2 regions of the Aeribacillus sp. FSL M8-0235 genome follow, and region 2 is predicted to be linked to the other one. Evidence: predicted binding sites of a transcription regulator. Region 2 holds the regulator's gene; the other holds the start of a gene.
What was found. Region 2 encodes LexA, which represses DNA repair genes until DNA is damaged. Its sites were predicted from a motif close to CGAACATATGTTCG; they were not measured.

Region 1: a site for LexA is predicted at 4,023-4,036, ahead of uvrB (excinuclease ABC subunit UvrB). Genes of this name have one in related genera too.

The regions. Positions count from the first base shown of each region.
Region 1 covers NZ_JBBOBW010000001.1:800,343-811,443, reverse strand. Annotated here, with positions in the region: gene uvrA (excinuclease ABC subunit UvrA) at 1-1,965, opposite strand, end outside; gene uvrB (excinuclease ABC subunit UvrB) at 1,972-3,954, opposite strand; gene NSQ71_RS03930 (CsbA family protein) at 4,080-4,310, opposite strand; gene NSQ71_RS03925 (ROK family protein) at 4,448-5,335, opposite strand; gene NSQ71_RS03920 (heavy metal translocating P-type ATPase) at 5,483-7,561, opposite strand; gene NSQ71_RS03915 (PadR family transcriptional regulator) at 7,775-8,095, shown strand; gene NSQ71_RS03910 (chromate transporter) at 8,097-9,269, shown strand; gene NSQ71_RS03905 (ArsR/SmtB family transcription factor) at 9,931-10,239, shown strand; gene NSQ71_RS03900 (cation diffusion facilitator family transporter) at 10,254-11,101, shown strand, end outside.
Region 2 covers NZ_JBBOBW010000001.1:1,966,142-1,977,242, forward strand. Annotated here, with positions in the region: gene sirA (sporulation inhibitor of replication protein SirA) at 1-386, opposite strand, end outside; gene tkt (transketolase) at 485-2,494, opposite strand; gene NSQ71_RS09495 (DUF896 domain-containing protein) at 2,566-2,796, opposite strand; gene NSQ71_RS09500 (YneB family resolvase-like protein) at 2,872-3,522, opposite strand; gene yneA (cell division suppressor protein YneA) at 3,541-3,855, opposite strand; gene lexA (transcriptional repressor LexA) at 4,015-4,638, shown strand; gene gdhA (NADP-specific glutamate dehydrogenase) at 4,968-6,347, shown strand; gene NSQ71_RS09520 (lysophospholipid acyltransferase family protein) at 7,080-7,664, shown strand; gene NSQ71_RS09525 (LOG family protein) at 7,748-8,329, opposite strand; gene NSQ71_RS09530 (aldo/keto reductase) at 8,427-9,359, opposite strand; gene NSQ71_RS09535 (alpha/beta hydrolase) at 10,435-11,046, opposite strand; gene NSQ71_RS09540 (ring-cleaving dioxygenase) at 11,088-11,101, opposite strand, start outside.

The DNA.
Region 1 (11,101 bases), 1.2 Mb from region 2:
TTTTTGCAATATTTCATTGACTAGCGTGCTTTTCCCTGAACCAGATACACCTGTAACAGCCAAAAATACTCCTAAAGGAAATTTGACATTTACATTTTTTAAATTGTTCTCGCTAGCGCCTTTTATTTCAATATATCGGCCGTCTGGTTTTCTCCTTTCGACCGGCAATGGAATGAACTTTTTCCCTGATAAATATTGACCGGTAAGCGAACGATCATCATTCATCACTTCTTTTGGTGTACCGGCAGCTACAACTTGACCGCCGTGCACGCCAGCTCCCGGCCCAATATCGATCAAATAATCAGCTGCAAGCATCGTATCCTCATCATGTTCGACTACAATCAACGTGTTGCCGATATCCCGCATATTTTGGAGCGCGCGGATCAGCCTGTCATTATCCCGCTGATGCAGACCGATAGACGGTTCATCCAATATATACAGAACTCCTGTCAGTCTTGATCCGATTTGTGTTGCAAGACGGATTCTTTGCGCTTCTCCTCCAGAGAGCGTACCGGCTGATCTGCTTAATGTTAAATAATCAAGACCTACCTCAATTAAAAAATTCAGCCGTTCTTTTATTTCTCTTAAAATCAAATTGGCAATTTTCATTTCTTTTTCTGTCAATGCCAATTGGTCAAAAAACTGATAGGCTTCACGAATAGATAATTGAGTGACTTGTCCGATATGGCGTCCGTTAATAAGAACAGCCAGACTTTCCTTTTTCAGTCGATGCCCTTTGCATGTCGGGCACGGCTGATTCGTCATATATTTTTCCATTTGTTCGCGTATGAAATCAGATGTCGTTTCTTTATAGCGCCGTTCTATATTGCGGACCACACCTTCAAATTCTACATAGCCTTCCCGGATTTGCCCGAAATCGTTCTCATAGCGAAAATAAATTTTTTCCCCGCCGCTTCCAAATAAAATTTTATCGAGCAGATGTTTCGGTATATCTTTAACCGGAATGTCCATATCAATACCGTAATGGTTGCAAACCGCTTGAAGAAGCTGCGGATAATATTGAGAGCTTGTCGGCTCCCACGGTGCAATTGCGTGTTCCTTTAATGTCAAGTTTTTATTTGGAATAACGAGATCCAAATCCACCTCTAGTTTTGAACCTAAGCCGTCACAAGCAGGACAAGCTCCGTACGGGCTGTTAAAGGAAAACATCCGCGGTTCAAGCTCTCCAATCGAAAAACCGCAAATTGGACAGGCATGATGTTCGCTGAAAAGAAGCTCTTCGCCATCGATGATGTCAATAATGACTTTTCCATCACCTAGTTTTAAAGCTGTTTCAATGGAATCGGTCAACCGGCTTATAATCCCCTCTTTCACGATCAGCCTATCCACCACAACATCAATTGAATGTTTTTTATTTTTTTCAAGAGAAATATCGTCGGTAAGCTCCATCATTTCCCCGTCAATCCGTACGCGGACAAATCCTTGCTTTTTTATTTCCTCCAATGTTTTCACATGCATTCCTTTTTTTCCAGACACAACAGGCGCAAGAACCTGAAGTCTTGTCCGCTCCGGATATTCCATAATCCGGTCAACCATCTGTTCGATTGTTTGCGAAGAAATTTCTATCCCATGCACTGGACATGTCGGCCGCCCGACACGGGCAAAAAGAAGCCGTAGGTAGTCATAAATTTCTGTCACCGTTCCGACCGTTGAACGCGGATTTCGGCTTGTTGTTTTTTGATCAATCGAAATGGCCGGCGATAAGCCTTCGATCGCATCGACATCAGGTTTATCCATTTGTCCTAAAAATTGGCGGGCATAGGCAGATAAAGACTCCACATAACGCCGCTGTCCCTCTGCATAAATCGTATCAAAAGCTAAAGAAGATTTTCCAGATCCCGATAAACCTGTTACAACGACAAGCTTGTCTCTTGGAATCGTGACATCAATGTTTTTTAAATTATGAGCGCGTGCACCTTTTACAACAATTTTATCTGTTGCCATATCCAATCATCCTTCCGCTTTCAGCTCCAAAATTAGATCGCGCAATTCAGCAGCTCTTTCGAAATCTAATGCTTTTGCAGCTTCTTTCATTTCTTTTTCCATACGGGCTATCAGTTGTTCTCGATCTTTTTTAGACATTTTGTTCAGCTTCACAGCCTTTTCCGTTTTATATTCTGCTTCATCTTCCGCTGCATATGTCGCCCGGATTACATCGCGAATATCTTTTTGAATCGTTTTTGGCGTAATGCCGTGTAGACGGTTATATTCCTCTTGAATCGCACGACGCCGTTTTGTTTCGTTTATGGCGATTTCCATCGATTTTGTGATTGTATCAGCGTACATAATGACATGCCCGTTTGCGTTCCGAGCCGCCCGTCCGATTGTTTGAATAAGAGAACGTTCCGAACGGAGAAATCCTTCTTTATCTGCATCCAAAATTGCAACGAGAGATACTTCCGGAATATCAAGCCCTTCCCTGAGCAAATTGATCCCGACCAGCACTTCGTGTTTGCCAAGCCGCAGGTCACGGATAATTTCAATGCGCTCGAGCGTTTTAATTTCAGAATGGAGATATGTCACCTTAATCCCGATTTCCCGCAAATAATCCGTTAAATCTTCCGCCATTTTTTTCGTTAGTGTGGTCACAAGCACCCGCTCATTCCGTTTGACCCGCTTTTGAATTTCGCCGATTAAATCGTCTATTTGCCCCTCAACCGGACGGACGTCAATGGTTGGGTCCAAAAGTCCAGTCGGGCGGATAATCTGTTCGACAACAACTGGCGTATGCTCCAGTTCATACGGCCCAGGGGTGGCAGAAACATAAATGACATGTTTCATATGCTTTTCAAATTCCTCAAATTTTAACGGACGGTTGTCGAGTGCTGAAGGCAAACGGAATCCATGATCGACAAGCACTTGTTTTCTGGCTTGGTCGCCGTTATACATTCCGCGGATTTGCGGAATCGTCACATGAGACTCGTCAATGACGATCAAAAAATCATCTCCAAAATAATCTAAAAGCGTATAAGGAGTCGATCCGGGCGGTCTTAATGTAAGATGACGGGAGTAGTTTTCAATTCCGGAGCAAAAGCCCATCTCCCGCATCATTTCTAAATCGTATCTTGTCCGTTGCTCGAGCCGCTGTGCTTCCAATAGCTTTCCATTCTCCCGCAGTTCATGCAGCCGTTCCTCAAGCTCCTTTTCAATATTAGCAATGGCAATTTTCATTTTTTCTTCTCTTGTCACAAAGTGTGATGCCGGGAAAATCGCTACATGCTCCCGCTCTCCAATAATTTCGCCTGTCAGCGCATCAACTTCACGGATGCGGTCGATTTCATCTCCGAAAAATTCCACGCGGATACAATGTTCATCGCGCGAAGCAGGGAAAATTTCCACTACATCCCCGCGCACGCGAAAAGTTCCCCTGCGAAAATCTACATCATTTCTTTCATACTGCACATCCACTAAACGGCGCAGCAAGTCATTGCGCTCGATTTCCATTCCTGTGCGAAGACTTACGACAAGCTCACGATATTCTTCTGGCGAACCTAAACCATATATGCAAGAAACGCTTGCGATAATAATAACATCTTTCCGTTCAAACAATGCAGAGGTGGCCGAATGTCTTAATTTATCAATTTCGTCGTTGATGCTCGCATCTTTTTCAATATACGTATCTGTTTGCGGAACATACGCTTCCGGCTGATAATAGTCATAATAGCTGACAAAATATTCAACTGCATTGTTTGGAAAAAATTCTTTAAACTCGCTATACAGCTGTCCGGCAAGCGTCTTATTATGGGCAATGACAAGCGTCGGTTTGTTTACTTCTTTAATCACATTGGATATCGTAAACGTTTTGCCAGTTCCTGTTGCACCTAACAACGTCTGATGTTTTTTTCCTTGCCTGATTCCTTCCACCAGCTCTTTGATTGCTTTCGGCTGATCTCCTTGAGGCTGGTAATCTGAAACTAATTCAAACCGATCCATGGAACATCCTCCAATTCAGAAACTTATATTTTATTTTAACATATAATCAGGCTGAATCACCAAAAATACGAACTGACGTTTGATTTTCATAGACAATAAAAACCTGTCAATCGTGTTGAACAGGTTTAAGTAGATGTTTTCTTATCTTTTTTCATGCTTCTGGCAGCGATAAAACCAGCCGCTAAGCTGGCTACATCCAAAATGGCGATATAAATAGTATCCATATGACCTGCAAAATAAGAGGCAATTAATAAACCAGCCGTCAACAATGTCCCAACGACATGACTATATGTAACTCTTGTGAAAAACAAGACAAGCAAAAAAGGGGCGAAAGCGGCAAACACGAACTTGATCATAAAAAAACCTCTTTTCATCAACGGTTAAACGGTTATACCTTTATTATATGGAAGCCGTTCAAAAGCTTTCAAGCAAAACCACATACCGATGCTTTTTGAACAATAATGGCAATCAATGTTCTTTCACTATGAATGCTTTATTTTTGATGATGCTCCAAAAAAGCTTCATATGCTAAACCAATCGCCCCGCAAAGTCCCGCATTATCCCCTAATCCGGGCGGAACAATATAATCTGCAATGTTTTCTAGCACCACTTCATGGCGAACATAACCGTTTAATAAAGCTTGAACATTTTGATGTATAAGGGGGAACAATTGCTTTTGTTTGGCGACTCCGCCGCCAATTATTATTTTTTTAGGCGATAAAACGAGTATAAGGTTGGCAATTCCTTGTGCAATATAGTACGCTTCCAAATCCCATACTTTCTCATTTTTTTCTAATTCTTGCCCCTTTTTTCCCCAGCGTTTTTCTATAGCAGGACCGGATGCCATTCCTTCCAAACAATCTTTGTGATACGGACAATTGCCGGCAAACGAATCTTCAGGATGGCGCCGAACAAGCATATGCCCCATTTCCGGATGGATTAGCCCGTGTACTAGATGTCCTTCAGAGATGGCACCGACTCCGATCCCGGTACCGATCGTCATATAAATGCAGCTATTCAGACCTTTCGCAGCCCCCCATTTCATTTCCCCCAGCGCTGCTGCATTGACGTCGGTATCAAAGCCAATTGGAATAGGGAATTCTTTTTTTATCGCTCCGACAAGATTTATATTCGCCCACTGTAGCTTCGGAGTAGATGTTATGTATCCGAATGTTTCGCTTGTGCGATCTAAATCAATCGGACCGAATGAGCCAATTCCAAGCGCTTTAATATCTTTATCCCGAAAAAATTTGACCACTTGTTCAAGCACTTCATCAGGCGTTGTCGTCGGAAAAGAAGTCCGCTCGATGATATTTCCGTTTTCATCTCCAATTCCACAGACAAATTTTGTTCCGCCCGCTTCAATTGCACCTAAAAGCATGCACAATTCCTCCCATGATTTTGTCCAAAATGTTATGTCCAATTTTTCATTAGCGGCAGGTTGTCAAATTAATAAGATTATAATAAATGTCATATGTTTATGGAAGAGAAATATTAAAAAAATGCAAGAAAAAAAGGCGATCAGCCATTAGCTGAAAGCCTCATTTAGAAGTTTTTTATTTCGTTCCCATAAAATCGTTAAACTAATGAGGGTCACTAAAACAGTCGCCCCCATATCAGACAGAATGGCTATCCAAAGCGTAAGCCAGCCTGGAATCGTCAGCAGCAGTGCAGCGGCTTTTAAACCTAGAGCAATCCCGATGTTTAACTTGATGATTCTGTTCACTTTTTTGGCGGTTGAAATAGCTTCAGGCAGCTTCCCTAAATGATCTTGCATTAAAACGATATCAGCCGTTTCAATTGCGCTGTCTGTTCCTTTTCCCATTGCAATGCCTAAATCAGCAGCTGCGAGCGCAGGCGCATCATTGATACCATCTCCGATCATTGCCGTTTTTCCTGAGAGAGACAGCTCTTTTACCTTTTCCACCTTTTCTTCCGGCAGAAGGTTTGCAAAATATTCGCTTAAACCAACCTTTTTCGCCACTTTTTCAGCAGTTTTTTCGTGGTCTCCTGTCAACATGACAGTCCTCTTCACACCTGTTCGGTGAAGCATGCGGATCACCTGGCTGCTTTCCTGTCGAATTTCATCCGCTATACCGACCATACCGAGAACGTTTTTGTCATCTGAAACCAAAACGATTGTTAGTCCTTCCTGTTTAAAGGCCTTTATATCTTCCTTTACATTTTCGCTGAGCGAAAGATGTTGAATCGTTTTTTCATTGCCGACACGGTATTCCTTCCCGTCTATCTCCGCTTTTATTCCCTCACCTGATGTTGCAACAACGGAGCGAGCCTCCAAAAGGGAAACGTTTAACTCATCTATTTTTTTCATAATGGCTTTAGCGATCGGATGAGTAGAGGATTTTTCAATTGATCCGATGATGCTCCAAAAAGAAGGATCATATTCTACAAACTTCTCTACATAAGGCTCCCCTTTTGTCAGTGTTCCTGTTTTATCAAAAGCTATTATTCCAATTTTCCCTAATTGCTCTAAATAAACCCCGCCTTTTACAAGAATGCCTTTGCGTGCATTTCTCGTGATTCCTGAAACGATAGCAATGGGAGAGGATAAAACTAATGCACATGGACAGCCTACAATTAACACTGCCAATCCTTGATATAAAGATGTTCTCCAATCAACTCCTAAGAAAAGCGGCGGAATAAAAATAACGACAAGAGAGATAAGCATGATCAAAGGAGTATAATATTTCGCAAACTTATTAATGAATTGCTCAGTCGGCGTTTTTGTTTCCTGCGCTTCTTCAACTAAATGCAAAATTTTCGCTAGAGACGATTCTTCATAAGGCTTTGTTATCCGAACTTTCAAAATTCCTTCATTATTAATGCTTCCGCCAAACACTTCATCTTTTGCTTCCTTTTCAACAGGGAGAGATTCTCCAGTAATGGCCGCTTCATTAACTGAGCTTTTCCCTTCCACCACTATCCCATCCGATGGAATTTTTTCACCGGCTTTGACAAGAACAATATCCCCTGCCTTGATGTCATGAATGGAAACTTTCTTTTCCTGGCCATTTATAACAATCGTAGCTTCATTCGGCGCAACTTCTAAAAGCGATTCGATAGAACGACGGGCCTTTTCCATTCCCAAGCCCTCTAAATATTCGTTCACTCCAAATAAAATGGCAACAACAGCACCTTCCTTCCACTCTCCAATGCCAAAAGCCCCAATCAAAGCAATTGTCATAAGGGTGTCAATGTTAAATTTCAATCGAACGAGGTTTTTGGCCCCTTTCAAAAATGTTTTATATCCGCTGATCACCGTAGCAATTATATACATTGTAACAGAGGCGGATGGTGATAATGTTTTTTCGAACACAACAGCAGCTATAAAAGCTAAAACCGAGAGCAAAACGAGCCACAATAAATAAGAATGTGTATCTTTATGTTTATTTTCTTCCTCAATATAGGCCCCATCCGATGCTAAAATTTTTTTGACTTTAGCAATATTAATTTCTTCATTGACATACAGTTTGCTAGATTGAAAATTTAATTTTGCATTTTCCCCATATTCAAGCTTTTGGATTTCTTCTTCCAGATTCTTTGCGCAATTTGCACAAGACAATCCCTTTACCCGATACTGAATCATTCTCTAATCCTCCAATGAAATAGAGTACACATTGCAGTATACAGTATATGTGTTTATATGAATAAGTGTTCATATTTTATATGTCCATTTTATGAAAAGGCAATTCAATTGTCAAATATTTTCGTAAATATAATTTTGACATGTACATATGAATAACCTTACAATATTAATGTTATCGAAATTCGATATCGATTCTCAAAATGGGGGGTAAAAATGGAAGATAAAGTGTTGCGCAAGCTTTTTCTCGGTTTTATACATATTCATATTTTACATCATGCAAGCGAACATCCTATATTCGGCTTGTGGATGCTTGAGGAACTGAAAAGTCATGGCTACAACATAAGTGCAGGGACTCTTTATCCGATTCTCCACGCAATGGAAAAGGACGGACTGTTAGAAAAAACAGAACAAAATGTAGAAGGAAAAATACGAAAATATTATACAACTACACAGAAAGGGAAAGCCGTTCTGAAAGAAGCCCGGACGAAAGCGTACGAGCTTTTTAAAGAAATCCATAATGAAGGTGGAGGATAACATGAAGGAATCAAAATGGAAAACGCTGTTCGAGATATTTGCCATTTCCACAAAGCTTGGATTGACCTCATTTGGGGGACCAATCGCCCATTTAGGATATTTTCATGAAGAATATATTCGGAGAAGAAAATGGTTGGATGAAAAGAGCTATGCAGATTTGGTTGCTTTATGCCATTTTTTACCCGGACCTGCCAGCAGCCAAGCCGGGATCGGCATCGGTCTCATGCGGGGAGGAATATTAGGCGGACTTTGCGCCTTTATCGGCTTTACGTTTCCATCTGCAATCGCACTGATGATCTTTGCTCTTATTCTTAAAGAGTTACATATTGTTGATGCCGGCTGGATTCACGGCTTAAAGATTGTTGCTGCTGTTGTAGTCGCCCATGCTGTTATTGGAATGGCACAAAAACTTACCCCTGACCGAGGGAGAAAAGCCATCGCATTAGGCGCGCTAGTCGTTACTTTATTATGGCAACATGCTTTTTCCCAAGTTGTCGTCATGTTGCTAGCGGCTTTTATTGGATTTTTATTATATAAAAAAGTAGAAGAAGATACCCAGACTTCGTTGCAGGTGCCGATTTCAACACGATTTGCCGCAAGCTGTTTATTGTTATTTTTCGGGCTTCTCCTTTTCCTTCCTTTATTAAAAGTGTGGACTTCTTCTTACTGGATCGGCTTGTTCGACAGCTTTTACCGCTCTGGATCTCTCGTATTTGGGGGCGGACATGTGGTGCTCCCGCTGCTTGAACAGGAATTTGTTCCAACAGGAATGTTAACAGAAAAAGAATTTTTGGCTGGTTACGGAGCAGCACAGACAGTTCCTGGTCCTTTGTTTACATTTGCTTCTTATATTGGAGCGGTCATGAATGGATGGGCTGGGGGATTCGTTGCAACTTGCGCCATCTTTCTTCCGGCAATTCTGCTCATTTTTGGTACATTACCGTTTTGGGGAAAGCTTCGAAGCAATTCAAAGATTAATGGTGCGTTAATGGGCATACAAGCTGCTGTCGTCGGAATTTTAATTGCCGCTTTTTATGATCCGATCTGGATAAGCTCCATTAATCGTCCGATTGATTTTGCTTTTGCTGCAATTTTATTCAGTATGCTCGCTTATTGGAAGATAGCTCCATGGATCATCGTCTTAACGGGCGCCATTGGCGGCTTGTTCTTGTAAAATTAGATCTGCTGACACAAAGATCCTTCAGGTTTCACTTGATATGATCCCTCTTATGTAGACCTGTCTACCATAAGAGGGATTCCTTTACGGCTAAACCGGACAAAGTATGCCCTTTTCCGACATTTTTTGATCTGGCAGAAGCTGCTATTCATGCCCGGCTTCACCTGTTCCTGTATGAAGGCTAGCCGACAGCGTGAATTAACCAAGTTAACGTTTAGGCAAGGCTGTTCAAGAACGAGAGGTTATCTTCTGCTAGTCAATAATTAAAATAAACATATTGAAATGCTCAATTTCCATGCTTGGCAGCTTCTCAAAAAGATAACTGAATCGACTTCTCAATGATTGCTCGCAAGTACCCTGAAATGTCCTTATACGATCAATTTAGAAATTCTCTCCAGCTGCAATCTACTTTGAAGCAATCATCTTTTAAAAACTGCTTCATTTATCTCATTGCTATTGTCACTTTTAACGAGCTCTTAGATTTCTTAAGCCCACTGAAAATGCCTCAGAACTAGTTGACCGTATTTCCAATCTGAAAGGTTCCCTCCTCATTATGTACTGTTAAACAGATTTCCTAAACTTGACAAAATACAGAATGCAAAATACAATAAAATATGAACATATGCTCATATATAATAAAAGAACGAGGGAATTATGAATGAAGACGGAAGATCATTCTTTCTTAAAACCTGAAACAATTGAACATATATCGCAAATATTTAAGGTGTTAGCCGACCCTACTCGAATTAAAATTCTTTATTTGTTATCACAAGAAGAGTGCAGCGTAAATCATATTGCCGAAGTGTTGGAAATGTCTCAATCAGCAGTTTCCCATCAGCTTAGTATATTGCGAAATCTTAGACTTATTAAGTATCGCCGTGAAGGAAAAACACTGATTTACTCCTGTAATGACGAACACGTTTTTTCATTATTAAAACAAGCCATTGATCATTCTGAACATCAGTAAGGAGGCATTTGGCCATGAACAGCCATCACCACTCTCACGACCATCACGACTTTAACAGGGAAAACAATAAAAAAGGACTTATAATTGCATTGCTCATTACTGTTGGAATTTTGCTGTTAGAGTTTTTCGGGGGGTTAATTACAAACAGTCTGGCCCTTCTTTCTGACTCTGGACATATGCTTAGTGACGCCAGTTCGCTTGCTCTTAGCCTAATTGCTATATGGTTTGCGGCCAAACCAGCCTCCCCAAATAAAACGTATGGCTTTTATCGTTTTGAAATTTTAGCCGCTTTGTTTAATGGAGTTACCTTATTTGTTATCGCTGGATTTATCATTTGGGAAGCTGTTCAGCGTTTTTTCAATCCGCCGACTGTAGCAAGCGGCTCGATGATGTTGATTGCGTCTATTGGCCTTATTGCTAATCTTTTAAGTGCCTGGGTGTTAATGAGAAAAGGTGATGTGAAACATAATGTCAATGTTCGCAGCGCTTATCTTCACGTTATCGGCGATGCTTTAGGCTCTGTCGGAGCCATTGCTGCCGGATTCATCATGTGGCTCTTTGGCTGGTATATAGCAGACCCTATTATTTCCATTTTAGTTGCTTTATTAATATTAAAAGGCGCTTGGGGAGTTTTGAAGCATAGCATACACATTTTGATGGAAGGAACGCCCGTTACCATTGATCAAAATGAAGTGAAGAAAGCCTTAAAAAGTATTGAAGGTGTGAAGGATGTTCACGACCTGCATATTTGGACGATTACATCAGGTTTAGATTCACTAAGCTGCCATATTTTAATTGAAGATCATCATGACAGTCAAAAAGTGTTACAAGCTGCCATTCACATGATTGAAGAAAAATTTAA
Region 2 (11,101 bases):
ATGGCAAAAAAATAAGGATCAAATTTTCCCAATATATCAAAAAACAATAACTCACCGTCAAAGCTGCCGGTACAAATCATTTCAATATACCGTTCCTTTAAAACCATAGTAGCTTGTCCTTTTTGATTTTCCATTTGGATGGCGTGAATCGATGATACCTTTTGATAATGGTTTCGGTGAGACAAGAATGACTGAAGCAGCAAATCTATTTCTGAAATGGGAATGGCTCTTGAAATATAATTGACTTGCCTTTCCAATTGTTCAAAAATAGGATGCGTTTTCCTTGTCCAAAAAAATTCTTGATATAACTGAAAAATTTTCGATTCCCTATGATAAAAATGCTCAGCAAATTCCTTTTTTATCAAATACAAATAAAAGTGCCTCATGCGCTCACCTCATTGTTACATTCCTTTTTTGCTATTATAAAGCAAGGAATGTAAAAGGTTTGTCTTATGGTGGCGGATAGAGGCACTAATTTTGGCGATTATTTCCGAACTAATTCTTTTACTTTTTCGACAACATTTTCAACAGTAAAACCGTACTCGCTTATAATTTTTTCCCCAGGTGCAGATGCTCCAAACTTGTCGATAGCTAAGATTTCACCTTCAGATCCGACATAGCGCTCCCAGCCAAGCGAAGATGCCATTTCGATCGCAAGACGCTTCGTTACGCTGCTAGGAAGAACTGATTCTTTATAATCTTTTGATTGCTTTTCAAAACGGTCCCATGACGGCATGCTGACGACTTGCACATCAATTCCATCAGATGCAAGAATTTGTTGAGCTTTAATAGCTAATGCTACTTCTGAACCTGATGCAAGTAGAAGAGCATCCGGTTGATCCGATTTCGCCGGTGAAATGACATAAGCGCCTTTTGCAACACCTTCTTCAGCATTTTCTTTCGTACCTTTAATAGTTTCTAAATTTTGGCGCGTTAATACTAATGCAGTCGGTGTTGATTTAGATTCCAGCGCAGCCTTCCACGCAGCTCTTGTTTCATTTCCATCAGCTGGACGAATGACAGAAAGATTCGGCATTGCTCTCAAAGAAGCTAATTGTTCAATCGGCTCATGTGTTGGTCCGTCTTCTCCAACCGCTATGCTGTCATGAGTGAACACGTAAGTTACAGGGAGATTCATTAATGCTGCTAAACGAATCGCTGGCCGCAAATAGTCAGAGAAAACAAAGAACGTTCCGCCAAAAACACGTAAACCTCCATGCAGAGCCATACCGTTCAATGCTGCTCCCATGGCAAACTCTCTGACACCAAACCAAATGTTTCGTCCGCTGTAATCTTCCGCAGAAAAGTCTCCTGAACCTTTTATTGTCGTTTTGTTTGATCCAGCTAAGTCTGCAGATCCCCCAAAGAAATAAGGAACTTTTTCAGCTATTGCATTTAATACTTCTCCAGAAGAAGAACGGGTTGCAACGCTTTTTCCTTCTTCATAAAAAGGTAAAGATTGATCCCAATTTTCTGGCAATTCACCATTGATTGCTGCCTTTAACTCTTTTGCAAGTTCAGGATATTCTTTCTCATACTTTTCAAACAAATTATTCCATTCAATTTCTTTCTGCTTTCCACGTTCTTTTACATTTTTCTCAAAATGCTCATAAACTTCTGCTGGAACATAGAAATCTTCTTCAAATGTCCATGCATAGGCTTCTTTTGTCAATTTTGTCTCTTCTGGACCTAACGGCGAACCATGAACGGAAGAAGTGCCTGCTTTATTCGGCGAACCATATCCGATTGTTGTTTTTACTTCAATTAATGTCGGTCGTTGTTCATCCAATTTGGCTTCTTCAATGGCTTTCGAAATCTCTTCAATGTTGTTGCCGTCCTCAACGCGCAGCACTTGCCAGCCCATAGATTTAAAGCGCTCTTCTACATTTTCTGAGAATGATTTATTTAAATCCCCATCTAGGGAAATATCATTCGAATCATAAAGAACAATTAATCGTCCAAGCTTCAAGTGACCAGCTAAGGAAGCTGCTTCAGAGGAAATCCCTTCCATTAAGTCACCGTCACCGCATATGACGTATGTGTAATGATCAACAATATTGTATCCTTCTTTATTGTATGTAGCTGCTAAATGACGTTCTGCCATCGCCATTCCAACGGCCATTGCTATTCCTTGGCCTAATGGTCCAGTTGTTGCGTCAACGCCAGGTGTATGTCCGTATTCAGGATGTCCAGGTGTTTTGCTTCCCCATTGACGAAACGACTTAATATCATCCATGGAAAGATCATAACCCGATAAATGAAGCAAGCTGTAAAGCAGCATCGACCCATGTCCGGCAGATAAAACAAAGCGATCTCGATTAAACCAATTAGGGTTTTCAGGGTTAATGTTCATAAATTTCGTCCACAGCGCATAAGCCATTGGTGCGGCGCCCATTGGCATTCCAGGATGTCCGGAATTCGCCTTTTCAATCGCGTCAATGGATAATGTTCGAATCGTCATGATGGATAAATCTTGAATGGAATGAGTCACCATTATCATCCTCTCATCTGTATTTTCAGTTTATAATCTTATCTTTATTGTTGCAATAAGGCAACACCCATCCGTTAATGCAGCCTTTTATTTTTAAATTTTTTCAATTTTTCCGGTGTAACATCATTACCTTTCGGATCAATCACTGTAACATTTTTTAAGGTGTTTTGAAAATCCCGACGAAACGACTCTAAATATTCCTGCCTTAATTGCTGCTGCACTAGCTTTTCCACTTGCGTCAATCCTTCTGACTTAGACTTTTTAGATAGTTCATTAATACGGTTAAGTTTTTCTTTTGAAATCATAAGCTGAACCCCTTGTATATTTTTGCCGCGCTCTTTTATCATACTAAATGCAACCACTAATGACAACAATTATTGCTATGATTCGCCTTTTTCTGACAAAAATTGTTGATATCTGCGATGAACAGTAGCTTTTGAAACATCATAGCCGAATCCTCTTAATGTTGCCGCTATTTCTGAAAATGTCAGGCCGTTTTTCCGCAATCGGTCAATCTCCTCGATCGGAACTTCTTTTCGCTCTCTTTTATAGGAAGAATTTCTATTCTTTAAATTTTTTTCAGGCCTGTACCCATTTTGTATAGCTCTCAACATTCCCCGCTTTATTTTCAAATTATGAATTTTTCGTTGATATTCTTCCACAATTCCTATAATTTCAAGCACCATCGTGTCTGATTCAGACAGTTCCATCTCCCCGCGATGGGCAGCGGTGAAAATTTTCACGCCTTGTTTCAAAATGGAATGGACAATGGCGATTTTGGCATTTCCTCTGCCAATTCTTGTTTCATCCTGTATTAATACCGCTTCAATTTCTTTCTCCTCAATCAATTCCAGCAGTTGAAAAACCCCTTCACGATCAACATCATACCCGCTCGCTTTTTCTTCTATCACTTCAACAACTTCCATACCGTTTTCAGCTGCGAGCTTTAACAGCTCGTCTTTTTGTCTTTTCAAAGATGTTTCCTGCTCTGCCTTTTCAGTGCTGACTCTTGCATAAACGACTGCTCTCATGTTAAATGCTCCTTGCGGTTATTCTTTGTTTGCCAAATATTCAGCATTGTAGTATTTATTTTTTTCAATCGGAATGACGATTGTTTCCCCCGGTTTTACAACAAGGCTTTGGAGATTGTTTCGCTCCTGAACCCATTTTACAAACTCTGAATGAGACATATTGTCATATTCTTTATATTCATCAGCGATTTTCCACAAACTGTCCCCTTCCTTCACTTGAACCTCCATATAATGATCGAGCTCTTCCCTTTCTCCAGTATACGAAATCGCCAAAACTGCCGCCATGATGACAAGGAAAAAAGAAACGATGTAAGACCATGATAATTTATCCATTTAGAACCGCCCCCTGAAACAGAATATTTGTTCGGTTTTTTGTTTTTAAGTATAAAAGGGAACACATGTTTCTGTCAAGCAAATATTCGAACTTACGTTTGCTTTTTTGGAAAAATCATGCTATAATCGACACAAATTGATATGACTGAGGTGCTTGACATGTCAACAAAATTATCTAAGAGACAACAAGATATTTTGAACTTCATTAAGGAGGAAGTAAAAAAGAAAGGATACCCTCCCTCTGTAAGAGAAATCGGCGAAGCGGTCGGTCTTGCCTCCAGTTCAACTGTTCACGGGCATTTAGCAAAGCTTGAGAGCAAAGGACTGATTAGAAGAGACCCCACAAAGCCGAGAGCCATTGAAATTTTGGACGATGATGGCAACCACCTTCTAACAAACAATGTGATCAACGTGCCGGTCATCGGAAAAGTGACGGCTGGTATTCCGATCACTGCCGTTGAAAACATCGAAGAATATTTTCCGCTTCCGAATCATATTGCGTCAGGTGATGATCAACTTTTCATGCTTGAAGTAGTCGGAGAAAGCATGATCGAAGCAGGCATTCTGGACGGAGATTTAGTTATTGTCAGACAGCAGCAAACAGCCAATAACGGCGACATCGTTGTCGCGCTCACAGACGACAATGAAGCGACCGTAAAAAGGTTTTTCAAAGAAAAAGACTTTATACGGCTTCAGCCGGAAAACCCAACAATGGAACCGATTATTTTAAAAAATGTGACAATACTCGGAAAAGTGATCGGGCTATACCGTTCCATACACTGAATATTCGATGTCTCAAAACAGGTGAGGCATCCTTTTTCTTTTTATAAAATTTTCAACATTCCCTCTCTTAGCGATGTTAAATTTTTAAAAATGTTTTCTAATCAATATGTATGCAGACAAGCTAGATTCAATGAAACAAATTTCAGGCGCCTTCTCCGCGCCTGCATGCAAAGCTATTATGCAACAATTCTCAACAGTCATTGTTTTTTGATTTATTTTGTTGTAGAATTTTTTATTGTAGATTTCGCTTCCTTAGTCAGTGCCGGGATGATTTACTGAATTGTTTGAATTCTTCTAACTGCTTAAATTTTAGGTATAGGAGAGGTGCTATGAATCAATTACTTATGAAACAAAGTGAACTGGAAAATGCAAAGCAATATGTCAATGAAGTATTTCAATCCGTGCAAGAAAAAAATCCGAATGAGCCTGAGTTTCTTCAAGCTGTAAAAGAAATATTTGACTCGCTTGTGCCTGTATTTGCTCAACATCCTACATATATAAAACACGGAATACTTGAAAGAATTGTTGAGCCGGAAAGATTGATCATTTTTCGCGTTCCATGGGTGGATGACGAAGGAAAAGTGCGTGTAAACCGCGGATTTAGAGTGCAATATAATAGTGCAATTGGGCCATATAAAGGAGGCTTGCGCTTTCACCCGACCGTCAACGCCAGCATTATTAAATTTTTAGGATTTGAACAAATCTTCAAAAATTCATTGACTGGGCAGCCGATCGGCGGAGGAAAAGGCGGATCTGATTTTGATCCGAAAGGTAAATCAGATGGGGAAATTATGAGATTTACACAAAGCTTTATGACAGAGCTTTACAAACATATTGGACCAGATATTGACGTTCCTGCCGGTGATATTGGAGTTGGCGCAAGAGAGATCGGATACTTGTTTGGCCAATATAAAAGAATACGCGGCGGATTTGAAGCTGGGGTGTTAACCGGAAAAGGCATTGGTTACGGCGGAAGCCTAGCGAGAACCGAAGCGACAGGGTATGGAACTGTTTATTTTGTTGAAGAAATGCTTAAAGACCATGGATTAAGCTTCAAAGGAAGCACAGTTGTTGTCTCTGGTTCTGGGAACGTTGCCATATATGCGATTGAAAAAGCAACACAATTAGGTGCAAAAGTTGTCGCATGCAGCGACTCTGATGGCTACATTTTTGATAAAAATGGAATTAATCTTGAAACGGTTAGAAGGTTAAAAGAAGTTGAAAGAAAAAGAATTAAAGAATATGTAAATGAACATCCTCATGCAGAATATTATGAAGGCTGTTCCGGAATTTGGTCCATTCCGTGCGATATTGCCCTCCCATGCGCTACTCAAAATGAAATCGATAAAAAAGCAGCTGAACTCCTTGTTTCCAACGGACTCAAAGCTGTTGGAGAAGGCGCCAACATGCCGTCTACATTAGAAGCGATCGACGTGTTTTTATCAAACAATATTCTTTTTGGACCTGCAAAAGCTGCTAACGCAGGCGGAGTTGCTGTTTCAGCATTAGAAATGGCTCAAAACAGCGCAAGATTATCTTGGAGCTTTGAAGATGTCGACGCAAAATTACGTGATATCATGAAGAACATTTACCGAAATTGCGTCAACGCTGCAAATGAATACGGCTGCTCCGGAAATCTTGTCGTCGGCGCTAACATTGCAGGATTTAAAAAAGTCGCTGATGCAATGGTAGAACAAGGAGTCATTTAAAAGATAGAAAAATGGTCATTTCCATCATTTATTCTTTATAGTGAGTAAACATATATGATAATCGCTAAAGCTTTACCTACCCTGCTTTGGCGATTCATCATGCTCACTATAATACCCCATCTTAACTTGAGTGAATAGAAATTGACATCACACCGATCCAAATTCACTCTTCTTTATTTCCACGATTGGATCAAATTTTTCCCTATCAGTGTATCCCATTCAATGAGAGAATTGAAGTTTTATGTCAGATTATCTTACATATTTTTTTACGCTGATGCCTGGATTGATTATCTCTCTTGCTTTTTAAATAAAAAAGACAGATTGCACTGATGTTTGTTTTTCTGCTTCTTCTCTTCTTTACTCTCAATATTTTGTATCATCAAGTATAAAATTTATAGAAACAAAGTAACTGCTATTAAAATTGATTTTTCCAATTAAAGCATTTTATTATTGATATGGTTGCTCCTTCTATCCAGTGCCAATAACCTTCAGCACAAATACTTGTTCATCTAAAAAACACCGAATACGGCTGCCCATCCTCCAATGAAACGGCGGTATTTTCACTGACTGACTTTGGATAAGACGATTCGTTGACGATGTACTACCGACTTTACATGCATCACGTAAAAATGCTAAACTGAACGCAGACAAAATCGACATGCGCCCTAACCGAAAATACAGATCTTTTGCAACGCAAACATATTTCTGGAAGTCATTCGGGGGGGGAACAAAATGATTTATCATTTAGCAGGAAAACTTGCAATATTGATCATTAAAATTTTTAGTTTGCTAGAAGTCAAAGGCAAGCAGCATATTCCGGCAGACCATCGTTTTATTGTTACATGCTCTCATCGCAGCTGGGTAGATGTAGTCTTGCTCGCCGCAGCACTTTTTCCAATTCATGTCCATTATATGGCCAAAAAAGAATTGTTTCAGAACACGCTCATAGGTTGGTTTTTGAAAAAGATGCATGCTTTTCCAGTTAATCGTGAAAATCCTGGACCGAGCGCACTAAAAATTCCTTTGAAACTGTTAAAAGAAAATAAAGTTGTTGGAATTTTCCCGAGCGGCACAAGAACAGACGAGGAAGTTCCTTTAAAAAGAGGCGCGGTTACAATTGCGATGAAAGCCGGCGTTCCCATATTGCCTGCAACCTATCATGGTCCAAAAAGTTTAAAAGATTTTTTTGCCGGGAAAAAAGCTGTCGTTGCATTTGGCGAACCAATCTATTTAGAGAAAAATGCAAATCAAATTGATGATGCGCTTCAACAGCTTGAACATAAGCTGAAAGCTCTTGAAAAAAGCATAAACGACTAAACATTGACGTTTCTGATCAGCTTGTCATTTTTAGACAAACTGATCAGAAAGCTAAAGGCGAAGTAAAGTTCTGATATTTTCATTTATCGATCTAGTTCGATCCACTTATTTGTCTTCAAAGGCGGTTTGTACGCACGAAGTTTATCTATTAATATAGAGGGATTGTCTGCAAAAATCATAAACTGTTTATGCGTTTCAGGCATGAAGCCTCCCTCTACCGCATTCTCAATCATCTGTTTTACCGGCGTGTAATAGTCATCGATATTTAACAACGCCACAGGCTTTTCATGAATCCCAAGCTGCCCCCAGCTAACCGCTTCAAATATTTCCTCAAAAGTACCATAGCCTCCGGGAAGAGCAATGAACGCATCTGAAAGCTCTCCCATTTTTGCTTTCCGCTCATGCATATCATTGACTTCATAAAGCTGAGTGAGATGCTTGTGGACAACCTCTCCTTGAAATAAATTCGTCGGCATAACGCCCAATACGGTGCCTCCTAACTCTAATACGGTGTTTGCAATCACTCCCATCAGACCAATGCTGGAGCCTCCATATACGAGCTCAAGCCTGTTTTTTACCAATTCTTCTCCCAGTTTGATAGCTGCTTCTTTATACTTAGGATTTGTTCCCGGATTCGATCCTGCAAAAACACAAACACGTCTCATATTACCACTCCTGCTTCTTCTCTAAACGTTCTGACGAATGAGAAAGTCCTATTAAAAGCTGTGAATGGGATATTTCCATCACAGCTTTTTTACAAAATTATTGAAAAATCTGACTGATTTTCTCTATTTCTTCCTTTGTTAACTGGACATCTAACGTTTTTAAATTGTCAAGTACCTGTTCCGGCTTCTTCGCACCAGGGATGATCGCATCGATGGAATCGACCGTTAAATACCATGCTAGCACAACGTGAGCAATTTCAGCATTTTTCGCTTCTGCGATTGGACGCAATTGCTCGACTTTTTCGAGATTACGCGCAAATGCTTCCCCTTGAAACAAAGGATTTTGTGCACGTGAATCATTGAACTTCTCATCTTTCGAATATTTTCCGCTTAATAGACCTGAGGCAAGTGGAAAATATGGTATAAACGATATTCCATTTTCCGCCGTGTAAGGAAGCAAATCTTTTTCTGCTTGTCGTTTAAATAAGTTATATTCGGACTGAATTACATCGACATACCCATCTTTGTTCGCTTCTTTTAATTGTTCGAGCGAGAAATTCGATACACCGATCGCACGAATTTTCCCTTCATCCTTAAGCTTCTTCAATTCACCGACAGCTTCATCCTTCGGTGTCGTTTCGTCCGGAAAATGAATGTAATATAAATCTATGTAATCCGTTTTTAAGCGTTTCAGGCTGCCCTCGACCGACTCGCGAAGGAAATCGGGAGAGTTATCAAGAACAACTTTTCCGTCTACAAATTTGTGAGCACCTTTAGTAGCAATGACTACTTCATCACGACGGCCAAACTCCTTGACGACTTCACCGATAATTTCTTCCGAACGCTCAGGACCGTAATAAAATGCCGTATCCAAAAAATTTATTCCATGATCCAAAGCTGTACGAACGATTTCTTTCCCAGTTTCATCGTCAAGGTTTGGAAAAATGTTGTGCCCGCCAACAGCATTTGTTCCAAGCCCGATTGGGTTCACATATATATCGGTCTTGCCTAATCTAGTCTTTTTTGTCACAATATTTCAACTCCTTTCATTAACATTATAACAAATTCTATCAGAAAAATCAGTTTTTTAACTAATAAGCTATTAAATATTATTATGGCTTTATAAATGAAATTATGAAAGGATTCTTTTATTCATTTTCAAGCAGCAGTTGCTCGACTGTTTATTGTTTGTTCCATTATGTTCAAATTCTTGAAGTTGTCTAAAGCACCATAAAAATATCTTAAGAGATTGCTGCCTGCTGCAATAACAAAATAAAGAGGCTCCCAAAAGTAGGGTTAACTGACTTTTGGGAGCATTATTTTTTAGACTTATCGGACATACAATTTTTTCAATCTTTTTTATATCCTTCAGAAGTCTTATGAAGGACTTTTCTTTTGCTCTCTTTCTTCATTAGGTTCTTCAAAAGTTTTATGACGGACATTCAGCACATACAATCGCTTCTTGTTGGACTTCATTGCCTCTATAAAGAACATTTATAAATTTTATTTCATTATGTTTGTCCTTCACAGTTGTATTTCTCAAAATCTTTCATTTTAGCAACTCGTCGGACAGCCCCACTGTTTGCTTGAAAGCAATTCCGTCCTTTACTTTCAATCTTTTTATTTAGAACGATATTCTTTTTTTCGGCAATTATATCAATTAATTAAAACAGAATAAAGCATTACTGAAAAATTGCAAATTAATGCCTCTGTCAAAACATTTATTTTGCGAATACTTATCTTGATTTCATAAAATCCACCGAACGCTCACGATTTTCTATTGTAAATCTTGTGGAATTCGGCAGCTCTGTTAATATATTTGATGCACAAGGTTCAAAGTTGATAAACATTTTTTCAAATATAAGAACTCCCGCACTTTGACGAAACTTTTTGCATTACGGATCATTTTTGATCCGCTTTGCGTGGAATTAAGCAGCTCTTTTGATATATGATGTACGAGCCTTGAGAATGACAAACATTTACAAATGGAAGAGCACGCCCAATTTCCTTCCGCATTTTGTTATAAACATTTTGGAATGACGGCCAATTGATTGCTGGCAACATTTTGATCCAATTTACTTGCTTTTATTGGTATCTTTCACAGCTTATTTTTGATAAAGCTGCCGGTACCAATTGGATGCTGCCTGAACTTCTGATAAAGTCAGCTCATGTCCTCCGTTTTCCCAATGCAAGTGCACATTTGCGTTGTTATTTTCTAAAAATGTTTTAAGCTCTATTGATTCTTCAGGAGAGCAAATTTGATCACGCTTTCCAGCTGCAATAAAAACGTTTTTTCCTGAAAGATCCGGCAGATCCATCCCTCTTCTCGGCACCATCGGGTGATGCAAGATGGCTCCATTTAGCGCATCCCGAAAATGGAATAAAAGGCTGGCTGCTATATTTGCTCCGTTGGAATAACCGATTGCGATTACAGAATTTCGATCAAATCGATATGTTTGTGCTGCTTCATCTAAAAAAGAGTTTAATTCCTTTGTACGGAAAACAAGATCTTCTTCATCAAAAACTCCTTCGGCAAGTCTTTTAAAAAAACGCGGCATTCCATTTTCAATTACATTTCCGCGCACAGCTAAAATCGATGCTTCTGGATCAATAATTTCTGCAATGGGAAGAAGATCAAACTCATTTCCGCCGGTTCCATGCAGCAATAGGAGAGTCGGTTTTGCCGGATTGCTTCCTTTTTGAAAAATATGTTTCATCGTTTTTTCTCCTTCTCAGCGTTTATTAAGCATTACTTTTCTTATTCGTCAAGGT